Regions from separate parts of the Bacillus sp. YC2 genome, predicted to be linked through region 2. Evidence: a T-box and tRNA genes for the amino acid it is inferred to sense, from the RefSeq annotation. Region 2 holds a T-box; the other holds one or more tRNA genes.
What was found. A T-box is a leader RNA that pairs with one kind of tRNA and senses whether it is charged. The one in region 2 lies ahead of valS (valine--tRNA ligase), so its partner is inferred to be a tRNA-Val.
Positions count from the first base shown of each region.

Region 1 (6,970 bases), on a different contig from region 2:
TATTTATCCGTCACTCTCACATTCACTAACAGTTGCGGGAATTTTTTCATTTCATCCGCAAGCTCTGAAAGGGTTTTTCCGGATGCCTTCAATGTATTGACCAGCATAATCGCTGACAAAAGGCCGTCGCCGGTTGTGTTGTAATCAAGGAAAATAAGATGTCCCGACTGCTCGCCGCCGACATTGTACCCGTCTTTTTTCATCGCTTCCACGACGTAGCGGTCGCCGACTGCCGTTTGAACGCTCTTGATGTCTTCTTTCTCAAGCGCTTTGTAGAAACCGAGGTTGCTCATCACGGTTGATACGACTGTATCATCCTTCAGGCGTCCTTCTGATTTTAAATACTTTGCGCATATGTACATAATTTGGTCGCCGTCGACAATGTTTCCTTTTTCATCAACGGCAATCAGACGGTCGCCGTCTCCGTCAAACGCAAGGCCGATATCGGCTTTTTTTTCTTTGACGAAGGCACTTAACGCTTCCGGATGCGTAGAACCGACGCCGTCATTAATATTTAATCCGTTCGGTGACGTTCCCATTGTGGACACGTCCGCGTCCAGATCAGCAAACAGGTGTGTCGCGATGGACGACGTAGCCCCGTGGGCGCAATCAAGCGCTACATGAATGCCGGTGAAATCTTCGTCGGCAGTCTGCTTTAAAAATTGCAGATATTTTTGAACGCCTTCAAAGTAATCGTTCACAAGCCCGAGCTCCGCACCAGTCGGTCTCGGCAGCTTATCCTCCGGTTCGTCCATCAAGCGTTCGATCTCTGCCTCCTGCTCATCAGAAAGCTTAAAGCCGTCACCCCCGAAGAACTTAATTCCGTTATCCTGCACAGGATTATGAGAGGCGGAGATCATGACGCCCGCCTCTGCATCCATTGCCTTCGTTAAATAGGATACGCCCGGCGTGGAAATGACGCCGAGACGCATGACTTCAGCTCCGATTGATAAAAGTCCGGCGACAAGGGCTCCCTCCAGCATATGTCCGGAGATACGTGTATCGCGGCCGATCAGTACTTTCGGGCGCTGTTTGTCTTTTGTCAGGACATACCCGCCAAAACGCCCCACTTTAAAGGCCAGCTCTGGCGTAAGCTCGCTGTTGGCAACACCTCTTACACCATCTGTTCCAAAATACTTGCCCATTTTGTATCGCTCCTTTTTCATTCTGTTGAAGAAGAACCAGCGTTTGATCCGTCTTCATTTTGGTCTTGATTTTGATCCTGGTTTTGACCTTTATTGTTATCGCTGTCAGTGTCGTCTTCCTGGTTTTTGTCTTTGTCATTTGTATCTCCGCTGCTGCCGTTTTGATGATCGGAATTGGCGGGGCTGCCGTCATTTTTATTTGAATTTATGCTTTTCTTTGATGTCAGCTTTATTTTGGCGGTCTTTTTTGACAGGGACCATGTGATGTTTTGCGGCCCGTTCACTTCAAGCTTTACTGAATGCTCTCCGTCATTTAAGTCTGAGACATTGGCGTACAGCTCAATATCTGATTTCTTCAATGCCTTAATATTGTCCGGAGAGCCTTTGGCTGTGACGTTGACCGTTTGCGATTTCGGATCGAGAAACTCAATTTGCTGCGAGCTGCCCAGTCCGACCGTCTTAATCGCGACATCATCAAAATCCTGCTTGTCTTCACTGTCCACCTTAACATGAAGCGTAATTTTTTCAGGTGAAACCTTTGTAACACCCTTCGGCAGCGGAATGTCCGCGTCTATGTCCGTATCCTTATCAATTTTGCTCAGATCAAGCGAGACGCCGTCAATGAATTCAAGTGAATTCAAGACATCCTGCGGGCCGTAAACCGTCACTTCGCTCGGGCTTGAGTCGATACTGGCGACACTCACTCCGTCCGGAAGGCTTCCCTTTCTTTCAATTTTAAAAGGGAGCTTTTTGCTGGGGCTTGCCACCGGAACGGTCACTTTAATCACTGACGGTTCAACATCAACAGGAAGTGCGTTTCCGTCTTTGTCATAGACAGTCACCTTCACTTCCTTTTCAATCGTCTCATCTGCATTTTCAAGGTTCACGGATGCTTTGACAAGTGAAATGTTATCAATCACATTTTTGGAACCGGTAATCTGCACGTTTTTCGGACTGATGATCGGCTGCTGCGGAGTATACCCCGTTTTCATCTTGCTTTTATTGTAGTATTCGACGTCAACGGGAAAACTCTCAGCCGTTTTTTCCTGAATCGTGACTGTCGTGACTGACGGATTAATGGATATCGTCAGGCCGTCCGATACGTTTTTAGCCTTCAGCTCGACTTTATGCGTGCCCGTTTTCAGGTTATTCATATCAGCGTAAATCTCAAAATTCTTCGTCTGTCTCGCCTTTTTCACCGCGCTTGTAGAACCTTTGATAGTGACATTAACCGTCTGAGGAACACCCGTGACGACGTAATTCGCTTCATCATAATACGCTTTTACGGGAATATCAGTCAGCGTAGCCTCGTCTGTTGTTGATGTCGGAAAGAAAGATTCCCCGGGTTTTTTCGGAGTCGGCGCCTGGTTGTTGTTAACCGCAACATAAAGCAGCAGCGCAAAGAGCAATGCAATGATCTTTACAGCCCAGCGGTTGTTTAAGAATTTATCCATTTTTCTTGCCCCTCCAGTACCAGCGGTTAGAAGAAGTATCTCTGGCGTTTTTCTTAAACTCGGCTTCGAGCATTTCTTTCAGTTCGTCTTCCGTCAATTCTCTGTGAAGGTCTCCGTTTCTGGCCACACTGATGCCGCCAGTCTCTTCAGACACAACAATGGTTAAGCTGTCCGTCACTTCACTGATGCCGACGGCCGCTCTGTGCCGTGTCCCAAGCTCCTTTGAAATAAACGGGCTTTCAGACAGCGGCAGATAACACGCCGCGGCAGCAATCTCGTTATTCTTCATAATGACCGCTCCATCGTGCAGCGGCGTATTCGGGATGAAAATATTAATCAAAAGCTCCGAGCTGACCTTCGCATTAAGCGGAATGCCCGTCTCGATATAATCTCCCATTCCCGTATCACGCTCAATCGCGATGAGAGCGCCGATACGGCGTTTCGCCATGTAGCTGATGGATTTTGTAATCGCTTCAATTGTTTTCTGCTGCGCTTCCTCCACGGGCGTGCCGCTTCTTGAAAAAAACCGCCCCCGGCCAAGCTGTTCAAGCGCCCTTCTCAGCTCAGGCTGGAATATAATAATAATCGCTAAAAATCCCCATGTTATCGCTTGGTCCATCAGCCACTGCAGTGTGCTGAGTCCCAAATATGAACTGGCCATCCGGACTAACACGATGACGACGATTCCTTTTAAAAGCTGAACCGCCTTCGTTCCGCGTATGACCATGATTAATTTATATATCACATACCAAACAAGGAGAATATCAACGGCATTGCCGAGGTATTGCAAAAATGGGATGTCCTCAAAAGCCATTTCCTCGTCCTCCAAGAATTCAGTCATTTCGTTTTGTTATGGATTGTGCTGTATGAGCATATGTACTTCACATAGCGTGCTCATTATACCACATTTTGATTTCCCAAGTGAAATGAGCCTCCGCCCGATGCTTATTTTACATAGAAAAAAAGAGTAAAGCGAAAACTCGCTTTACTCATCTCCATTTGGGTCCAATGCGCTGATGGCACCTTGGCCCGCCGATTTCAGTTCATACCAAACCCAGTCAAACAATTGGTTAATTTCTTCAATTTGCCCGGTGACTTGTCCGGCTGAGGCCATGTATTTTTCTCCATTTACCACGGTCACATCGCCGTCTACTTTTCCTTTAATGATCAGCTTGCCGTTTTTCACAGTGACATCGCCCTTTACGGTCTCGCCTTCAGGAACGGTAACCGTGTGATTCTGGACGACAAGATTCGGCTGTTTGGACACGCTGAAATTGTGGTCATTATGCCAGCTGTTGAAAAAACCGCCGCCCATTAAAATAACAAAAACCGCTGCGGCTGCAATCATCGGATGTGTTCTGAACCATCTTTTTACAGAAGCGCGTTTCTTCTCTTTTGGGAGATTCGCCATGACGTTGGCAGTAAAATCAGCAGGGGCTGTGACATGCGATGTGCTCCTGACGAGCGCAATGGATTTCTCCATTTCGTGAAAATGCCTTTTGCAATTCTCGCATGACTGCAAATGTTGTTTTAATACGTTTTCATCTTCAGGAAGGATATCTCCATCAAGATGCTTATGCATAAGCTGCACAACCTGTTCAGGACAGCTCATTTCATCACCCCACTTAAAGATCCCTTAATTGTTTTCTAAGAGCCTCTCTGCCTCTGTGTATCCTTGTCTTTACCGTGCCGACAGGGATATTCAGAATCTCGCCGATTTCAATTAATGAGAGTTCGTCAATATACTTTAATACAATAACCGTTCTGTACTTGTCAGGCAGCTTTAATATTTTTCTCTGGATCGTGTCTGACAGCTCCAATGACAGCACAGCGTCTTCAGGGAGCACACCGTCCGCGGCAATTTGCGAATACATCGTCAGGCCCTCTGCTCCCGCTACCTCTGCATCCAGATAATAATCAGGCTTTTTTTTACGAATGCGGTCAATAGTCAAATTGGTCGCAATTCTGTAAAGCCACGTTGAAAATTTCCGGTTTATATCGAAGCTGTCGATATTGACATACGCTCTGATAAACGCTTCCTGCGCAATATCCTCCGCTTCGTGAACATTGCCGAGCATGCGGTAGCATAGCTGATATATCTTGTCTTTGTACAGATCAACGATGTCTGCAAACGCATTTTGATCGCCTTTTTTGACTTGCTTGATTCTTTTTCTAATCATGTTTTCCATGTTTTATCTAACCTCTGCCCTTCACCGGTCTGTATGTATACGTCGTTTGTTTTAAAAGGTTTCATTTTTTTGATAAATTTATTTTACCAAATTTCAGGCAGGGTGTAGATGGAAAATACAGAATATACTGCCTTAACAGCAGCTTAAAAATAGTATATCCGATGAACAATCAGAAATCGAAGTAATTCTGCAATGAAAAAAAGACACCCTTTTCAACAAAAGGTGTCCGTGACTGGGCTAGCTGGATTCGAACCAACGCATGACGGAGTCAAAGTCCGTTGCCTTACCGCTTGGCTATAGCCCAATAATGGTGGAGGGGGGCAGATTCGAACTGCCGAACCCTGAGGGAGCGGATTTACAGTCCGCCGCGTTTAGCCACTTCGCTACCCCTCCGTATTCTATTTGAAAAACAGTGCCGGCCAGAGGACTTGAACCCCCAACCTACTGATTACAAGTCAGTTGCTCTACCAATTGAGCTAGGCCGGCAAATATGGTGGAGGATGACGGGCTCGAACCGCCGACCCTCTGCTTGTAAGGCAGATGCTCTCCCAGCTGAGCTAATCCTCCATATGACCCGTACGGGATTCGAACCCGTGTTACCGCCGTGAAAGGGCGGTGTCTTAACCGCTTGACCAACGGGCCGTTAAGTCTGCTTCGAGCTGACAAAAGTTATTATATACAGGTTGTACCCCATTTGTAAAGAGGAATTTTATTTTTTTTATTTTCAAACTTTTTTACCCGTTTTTTAACTGAAAAACTCTTCTCTCTCCTCCCATTTATTTTATGATAGATCTATCACAGCATATTGGAGGAATCAATTCAGATGATCTTAGTCAGCTCTTGTCTCGGCGGCATTGAATGCAGATATAACGGCTCTCACGCCGCATCCAAAAAAATCCGCAGGCTTGTGGAAGCAAAGAAAGCTGTTATGGTTTGTCCCGAACTTCTGGGCGGCTTCACCACTCCCCGCGAACCGGCGGAAATTATCGGCGGCACAGGCGAAGACGTGCTGAACGGCACGGCAAAAATCGTAACCGCATCAGGCGAAGACGTAACAGCTTTATATATGGACGGCGCGGCCAAAACATTAGCGTACGCAAAAGAAATAGGGGCCGACACGGTCATTCTAAAAGAAAACAGCCCGTCCTGCGGCAGCAGCTTCATCTATGACGGTACATTCTCAGGCCAAAAAATAATCGGCGACGGCATCACTTCCGCCCTTTTAAAACAGGCAGGCTGCCGCGTTATATCAGAAAATGAGCTTGATCAATTGTAATAAAGGAGAGATCTGCCTTGGACGTAACTCTGTCCTTCTATAAACCGGAACACTTAGACGACCTGAACGGTTTCGTCCTGAATGAAGAAGATAAGAAATTTTCCGCTCTCCCGCGGGATGTCCTGACACAAGCCATCGTCATCCGGGACCGTTATCCGGCAGTCATTTTAAACGGCGACCGTCCCGTCGGCTTTTTTATTTTACATACATCCAAAGAGACCCTATCCCCGTATTCTAACAATGCTTTTGCCATTTTGCTGAGCGCTCTGTCCTTACACGCGCCGCATCAAGGAAAAGGCTATGCCAAACAAGCTATGATGCAGCTTCCCGCTTTTGTCAAAAGCTATTTCCCGTGGTGTGATGAAATCGTGCTCGCTGTTAATCAATTCAATCTTCGTGCAAAACACCTTTACCAGACAACTGGCTTTATTGATAAAGGACGCCGCAAAATCGGCCCGATTGGAGAACAATACATTTTGCATCATTTTTTATGAAAGCGTTTGAAATTTTATTTCACAAAAAACCGATTTTTATTGAAACATTATGTCAAAAGCCCATATACTTCAAGTAATAAATACTTGGGAGGTAAACATATGACAGACCGGCTGAACATTCACAAACTGACGACAGAAACAAGAAATCCGCAAACCGCTTCTATCCATCAAGCAGACACAATGGAAATCCTTCAACTCATCAATCAAGAGGATTACAAAGTCGCAGAAGCCGTGCAGCAGGTTCTTCCGGATATCCAAGCCGCAGTCGAATTCGCGCATGAATCATTGCAGAAAAAGGGCAGGCTGATTTATGCGGGGGCAGGGACAAGCGGCAGACTCGGCGTATTAGATGCGGTTGAATGTCCGCCTACCTATAGCGTGAGCCCTGAGACAGTCATCGGTCTGATGGCCG
Region 1 covers NZ_JAHXDO010000006.1:20,595-27,564, reverse strand. The annotation lists gene glmM (phosphoglucosamine mutase) at 1-1,145, opposite strand, end outside; gene cdaR (CdaA regulatory protein CdaR) at 1,163-2,599, opposite strand; gene cdaA (diadenylate cyclase CdaA) at 2,592-3,413, opposite strand; gene rsiW (anti-sigma-W factor RsiW) at 3,585-4,211, opposite strand; gene sigW (RNA polymerase sigma factor SigW) at 4,225-4,788, opposite strand; tRNA gene KY305_RS11465 (tRNA-Gln) at 5,021-5,092, opposite strand; tRNA gene KY305_RS11460 (tRNA-Tyr) at 5,097-5,181, opposite strand; tRNA gene KY305_RS11455 (tRNA-Thr) at 5,202-5,274, opposite strand; tRNA gene KY305_RS11450 (tRNA-Val) at 5,280-5,355, opposite strand; tRNA gene KY305_RS11445 (tRNA-Glu) at 5,359-5,430, opposite strand; gene KY305_RS11440 (2-thiouracil desulfurase family protein) at 5,612-6,064, shown strand; gene KY305_RS11435 (GNAT family N-acetyltransferase) at 6,082-6,558, shown strand; gene murQ (N-acetylmuramic acid 6-phosphate etherase) at 6,658-6,970, shown strand, end outside.
Region 1: it has a tRNA-Val gene. The T-box ahead of valS (valine--tRNA ligase) is inferred to sense a tRNA for this amino acid. The anticodon was not compared.

Region 2 (6,970 bases):
ATCAAACATTTAACAGACACCGCCGTTTGCGCGCGAACGCAACGATGAGAGAATTGGTAAAAGAAACACGTTTGCATCCGTCCGATTTTATTTACCCGCTGTTTGTCGTTGAAGGGCTCAAAGGAAAAAAAGAGGTTCCTTCCATGCCGGGTGTTTACAATGTATCACTCGATTTACTGAAGGATGAAATGGCTGAACTTGTATCGCTCGGCATTAAATCTGTTATTGTTTTCGGTGTGCCTGAAGAAAAAGACGCTTGCGGAACTCAGGCTTTTCATGATCACGGCATCGTGCAAAAAGGCATAGCTGAAATTAAAAAGCATTATCCTGAGATGATTGTTATCGCTGATACGTGTTTGTGTGAATATACGGATCACGGCCATTGCGGGGTTGTAAAAGACGGAGAAATTTTAAATGACGAATCACTGGAATTGCTGGCGCAGACAGCAGTGAGCCAGGCTAAGGCGGGCGCCGACATCATCGCTCCTTCAAATATGATGGACGGATTTGTCGCGGTTATCAGAGAAGCGCTTGACAAAGAGGGTTTCGCTAATATTCCGATTATGTCTTATGCCGTAAAGTATTCCAGTGAATTTTACGGTCCGTTCCGTGACGCTGCGGACAGCACGCCGCAATTCGGTGACCGGAAAACGTATCAGATGGACCCGTCCAACCGCTTAGAAGCGCTTCGGGAAGCGGAATCTGATGTTGCCGAAGGCGCTGACTTTTTAATCGTCAAACCGTCGATGTCTTACTTAGATATTATGCGGGATGTGAAAAACCGCCATCATCTGCCGCTTGTCGCTTATAATGTGAGCGGAGAGTATTCGATGGTAAAAGCTGCGGCGCAAAACGGCTGGATTAAAGAAAAAGAAATGGTGTTGGAAATTTTAACGAGCATGAAACGCGCAGGTGCTGATTTGATTATGACGTACCATGCGAAAGACGCAGCAAAATGGCTTGCTGAGTAACTATTTCATTTGACGGGAGCTGAGGCAGATGAGAAGCTATGAAAAATCAAAAGCCGCTTTTAAGGAAGCGCAAAAACTGATGCCGGGCGGGGTGAACAGCCCTGTACGCGCTTTTAAATCAGTTGATATGGACCCGATTTTTATGCAGCGCGGCAAAGGATCGAGAATTTTTGATATTGACGGCAATGAATATATTGATTATGTGCTGAGCTGGGGGCCGCTTATTTTGGGCCATACAAATGACCGTGTCGTTGAAAGCCTGAAAAAAGTAGCGGAATACGGAACGAGTTTCGGCGCTTCTACAGAAGCAGAAAACGAGCTTGCCAAATTGGTCATTGACCGTGTTCCTTCTGTGGAAATCGTACGGATGGTCAGCTCAGGCACAGAAGCGACAATGAGCGCTTTGCGTCTGGCACGGGGATATACCGGCCGAAACAAAATTTTGAAATTCGAAGGCTGTTATCATGGCCACGGCGATTCGCTGCTGATCAAAGCAGGGTCTGGCGTTGCGACACTTGGGCTTCCTGACAGTCCGGGAGTGCCGGAAGGGATCGCAATGAATACGATCACCGTGCCGTACAACGATTTGGAAAGCGTTAAGCTTGCGTTCCAGGAGTTCGGCGAAGATATTGCCGGTGTAATCGTTGAGCCGGTAGCCGGAAACATGGGTGTTGTTCCGCCGCAGGAAGGATTTTTACAAGGGCTTCGCGACATTACTGAACAAAACGGCACACTGTTAATCTTCGATGAGGTCATGACCGGTTTCCGTGTTGACTATAACTGCGCTCAAGGATATTTCGGCGTGACGCCTGACTTAACATGCCTCGGCAAAGTAATCGGGGGCGGTCTTCCAGTCGGTGCGTACGGCGGTAAAGCAGAAATTATGGAGAGAATCGCTCCGAGCGGCCCGATCTATCAGGCCGGAACGTTATCAGGAAATCCGCTTGCGATGACGGCGGGCCTTGAGACGTTGAAGCAGCTTACGCCTGATTCATATAAAGAGTTCGTGAAAAAAGGAGATTTGCTTGAAGAAGGCATTTCAAAAGCCGCTGAAGCAAACGGCATTCCGCATACCTTTAACCGTGCGGGTTCAATGATCGGCTTCTTTTTCACAAACGAACCTGTTATTAACTATGAAGCAGCCAAATCATCCGATTTAGAGCTGTTCGCTAAGTATTATAAAGGGATGGCGAACGAAGGCGTATTCCTTCCGCCATCTCAATTTGAAGGATTATTCCTCTCCACTGCACATACAATGGAGGATATTGAACAAACCATTCGAGCGGCTGAAAAAGTATTTTCAAGCATTAGCCGTTAATCTCCAAAAGCCGATGCAAGCCTGCCTTGTATCGGCTTTTTTTCAATAAGCCCCTTATCATATTTCCACGATCTGCGGCATACACCTTTAGTGACATCTAATTTTAAGGATTAGATGAAAGGAGGATATGAACTTGCCGCATAATCACCGTTTGCAATTTTCTGTTGAAGAATCAATCTGTTTCCAAAAAGGACAGGAAGTTTCTGAGTTACTTTCGATTTCATTAGATCCTGACATCAGGGTACAGGAAGTAAATAATTACGTCTCAATTAAAGGATCATTAGAACTTACTGGCGAGTACAACATAGATCACAACGGACATTTTGAAGAGCAGGCAGCAGAATTAAGGTTTGTAGATGAAGTGAAAGCGAGGGAGGACGGCACGGCTGAACTCCTTCATTGTTTCCCGGTGGACATCACGATTCCGAAAAATAAAGTAAGCCACTTAAATGACGTCTTTGTTTTTATCGATGCGTTTGATTATCAATTAACGGATTCACGGATTTTAACCATTCAGGCCGATTTAGCGATTGAAGGACTGCTAGATGAAACAGAACCGAAAGAGCCGGAGGTGCCTTTGTATGTGGCTCCTGAATTTGCAAGAGAAGAGGCTGAACACCTTGCTGAACATGGAGCGGAAGAAGAGGAAAACGAACCTGAATTAATGATACGCCATGTGCCGGAGCAGCTGTCAGAGAAGCCTGAGGATGCCGCGGTTGAAGTTGAAACCGAGGAGCATGAAGAAGCGAAGGAAGAAGAGGAAGCTCCTTTCCTCAGAGAACAGGAAGACGAACCTGTCTCATTTACTGAGCCGCCTCCCCCTGCTCCTGTTCTTCATGAAAAAGAGCCGGATGAAGCTGAAGAACCGCCAGTTGTGACGGCCGAGAGGGACGATTCGAATTCTGAGGCGGAACCAGCAGAAACACCGGAGCAGCGGGAAGAATATCTTGAGCCGCCTCCCCTTGATATTTCTTTGAGGCCCCAAGAAGATGAAGCTGAAAAAGAGGAATTACCCGTCCTTCAAGAGGAAGAGCCTGAACCTGAACTGCTTCTCCGTCATCAGGCGGAGGAAGCTGACACAGAGGCTGAAGAAAGCGCCGAGGAGGCTGCTGATGAGCCGGAAGATGAACTGGCGCCCGCTTATCGCGCCTTTCTCCCTGAACAGGAAGAGCAGGAGTTTTACAGCGCTCCAAAGCTGCTGGAGGAAGAGGAGCAGACTGATGAAGGCTTTGAAATTGAAGTAAGGAAGATGGCTCCGTCTGAGGAGGAACAAAAAGAGGAGCCGCCTCTTGATTTGTCTTTCCAGTTTTCAAAGATACCATCTGAACCTGAAGAGCCGGAGCCTCAAGCGGTTCAAAGAGAAGAGCCGGAAGCGGAAACAGAGCAGAAGGAACATGAAAATTCTCATTATTTGACAAAATTATTTACTAGGGAAGACGAAAAGTTTTCAAGAATGAAAATTTGTATCGTCCAGCAGCAGGATACGATAGAACGCGTGTGTGAGCGTTATGACATCACTTCCCAGCAGCTGATCAGAATGAATGCTTTATCGTTTGATGATGAGCTGGAAGAAGGACAGATTCTATATATACCGGAATACAATAACAGCCATGCGTAAGCAGCAAGAGGCCTTAAAAATGTGGTGAATGGAATGGAAGCAGTCCAATCAGTGCTTCAGGAATACGGGCTGGAGGCTGAATATATCGAGCCTGTCAGCCCGCGTGTGTGGAAAGTCTACACAAATCACGGCATTTTTGCTTTGAAACAGCTGGAGCCGGCCCGCAGCAGGCAATTCACGGATCATATGGTCGAAATCGAGGAGAAAGGATATCGTTCATTCGTTCCGGTCTACCGCACGCGTGCGGGCGAGTTTTTTTCGGGGAGCCGGGCGGAGGATTCCTATTATTTAATGCCTTGGCTGCAATATGATGAGGAAGAAGAGCGGGATCAAAAACACGTTTATCTTTTTAAAGAAATCGCAAGGCTCCACTCCGCGACCGTACGGGATATCCAAATCAGACCGGAGGAAATCAGCAGCTTTTATGAAATGACGAAAAGAGATTGGGAAAATGACAAGCTTGTCTACGAGCAGTTTGCCGACAGGGCCGAAAACGAGTGGTACCTTTCTCCTTTTGAGCTGCAGGCTGTTACGTATCTTGCAGAAACGATTTCCGCTGTGAACTTTGCTCTCGACCGGCTGGAAGAGTGGTATGAAGCAGCGAAGGACAAAGAAACGACAAGAGCGGTGATCAATCACGGCAGCTTATCAAGCCGCCACTTTCTTTATAATGATGTGGGGGCCGGCTTTTTCACGAATTTCGAAAAAGCCTCTCTGGGGCCTCCTCAAAACGATCTGCTTGGCTTTTACTCCAGATTGTTCAGAAGCTATCCGAAAGCCTGCCCGGAGTGTCTGGAGTGGTTTTATACGTATCACAAAGCCTTTTCCCTTCGCGAAGCGGAAATCAGCCTGTTTCTCAGCTACATGGCTTATCCGGCCGGCGTGTACAAAGTGCTCAACCGGTATCAAACCGATCAAAGGGGCACAGAAAAAGACGAATGCACTCAATTGTTAAGGGCGTATTGGCAAATGAAAAATATTGAACCTTTTCTCTCGAAGGTGTATCAAATTGAGCAAGAGAAAAAAATGAAGGCTGAAAACGAGTCCACTTCATGACGGACTCGTTTTTTATATCCATTCCAAATGTAAAGCGCACGCTAAAAACAGCAGAATGGCAAGCAGCAGGACATCAAAGGTCGTCGGAAAGAAAATCGTTCTGATACCTTGAAAAATCGTGATGGGTATAATGACTTGCGCGGATACGAGGCGGACCTGTCTGGCCCACGGCGGCAGCGAATAAGAATTGAATTTTTTCCTCACGGCACATCCTCCTAAAAGTCGCCTTTACTTGATCATATGTGAAGAAAAAGGGCGGGGTGCATGCCTATTTATGTATGGCGGCAATGGTTTTTGGAAAAGATGATTGACGAATCAAAAACACTTTTACTATAATAAAGAACATAAATAAACAAGATCATGAGCTGATAAATACACCTGCTGAGAACGGGAAGAGTACAAGAAAGACGCATGAAGAGAGAGAAGCTATTATGCTGAAAGGCTTCTTATGACGTCTCATTGGAAGGTCGCCCGGGAGCATAATTTCTTGAAATACTAAGTAGAGAAATTCGGGCCGCACCCGTTATCCGTTTAAGTGCATGAACACTTTCTGTTCATGAAAAAAGGTGGTACCGCGAAAGAGCTTTTCGTCCTTTACAGGGATGAAGGCTCTTTTTTAGTTGCTCAGCCATTTCTAAACATGCTGGAGGGTTATGATGGATACAAACGAACAAACAATGCCGACAAAATATGATCCGGCAGCCATTGAAAAAGGCCGCTACGATTTTTGGCTGAAAGGAAAATATTTCGAAGCCGGCGGTGATCAGACGAAACAGCCGTACTCTGTCGTCATTCCGCCGCCAAACGTGACAGGCAGACTGCACCTCGGCCATGCGTGGGATACGACGCTGCAAGATATCGTGACGCGAATGAAGCGTATGCAGGGCTATGACGTGCTGTGGCTTCCGGGCATGGACCATGCCGGTATCGCCACTCAGGCAAAGGTTGAGGCAAAGCTCCGCGAACAGGGCACAAGCCGGTATGACTTAGGCCGCGAGAAATTTCTTGAAGAAACATGGAAGTGGAAAGAAGAGTACGCTGACTTCATCCGCAGCCAATGGGCCAAAATGGGTCTCGGACTCGATTACTCACGCGAACGCTTCACTCTGGATGAAGGACTGAACAAGGCAGTGCGTGAAGTATTCGTCAAGCTGTACGAAAAAGGCTTGATTTACAGAGGCGAATATATCATCAACTGGGATCCGGCGACAAAAACGGCATTATCCGATATTGAAGTTATCTATAAGGATGTGCAGGGCGCATTTTATCATTTGCGCTATCCGTTAGCGGACGGTTCAGGCTCAATTGAAATTGCGACCACCCGCCCGGAAACGATGCTCGGCGACACGGCGGTTGCGGTTCATCCGGAAGATGAGCGCTATAAGCATTTGATTGGCAAAACCGTTATTCTGCCGATCACAAACCGTGAAATTCCGATCGTCGGCGATGATTATGTCGATATGGAGTTCGGTTCAGGAGCTGTTAAAATCACGCCTGCCCACGACCCGAATGACTTTGAACTCGGCAACCGCCACAATTTAGAACGGATTCTCGTCATGAATGAAGACGGAACAATGAATGAAAATGCGTTAGCATATAACGGAATGGACCGGTTTGAGTGCCGCAAAAAACTCGTCAAAGACCTGCAGGAATCAGGCGTTCTCTTTAAAATTGAAGAGCATATGCACTCTGTCGGCCACAGTGAGAGAAGCGGCGCGGTCGTTGAGCCGTATCTGTCCACGCAATGGTTTGTTAAAATGCAGCCGCTTGCCGATGCGGCGGTTGAGCTTCAGACAAAAGAAGAGAAAGTCAACTTTGTTCCGGATCGTTTCGAAAAAACATACTTACACTGGATGGAGAACATCCGCGATTGGTGTATTTCCCGTCAATTATGGTGGGGCCATCGCATCCCGGCCTGGTATCATAAAGAAACAGGGGAAGTGTATGTCGGTCTTGAGGCGCCGGAAGACAGCGAAAACTGGGAGCAGGATGCAGACGTGCTTGATA
Region 2 covers NZ_JAHXDO010000004.1:24,344-31,313, forward strand. The annotation lists gene hemB (porphobilinogen synthase) at 1-971, shown strand, start outside; gene hemL (glutamate-1-semialdehyde 2,1-aminomutase) at 1,000-2,289, shown strand; gene KY305_RS08405 (LysM peptidoglycan-binding domain-containing protein) at 2,423-3,907, shown strand; gene ysxE (spore coat protein YsxE) at 3,941-4,963, shown strand; gene KY305_RS08415 (hypothetical protein) at 4,976-5,167, opposite strand; T-box leader at 5,338-5,561, shown strand; gene valS (valine--tRNA ligase) at 5,620-6,970, shown strand, end outside.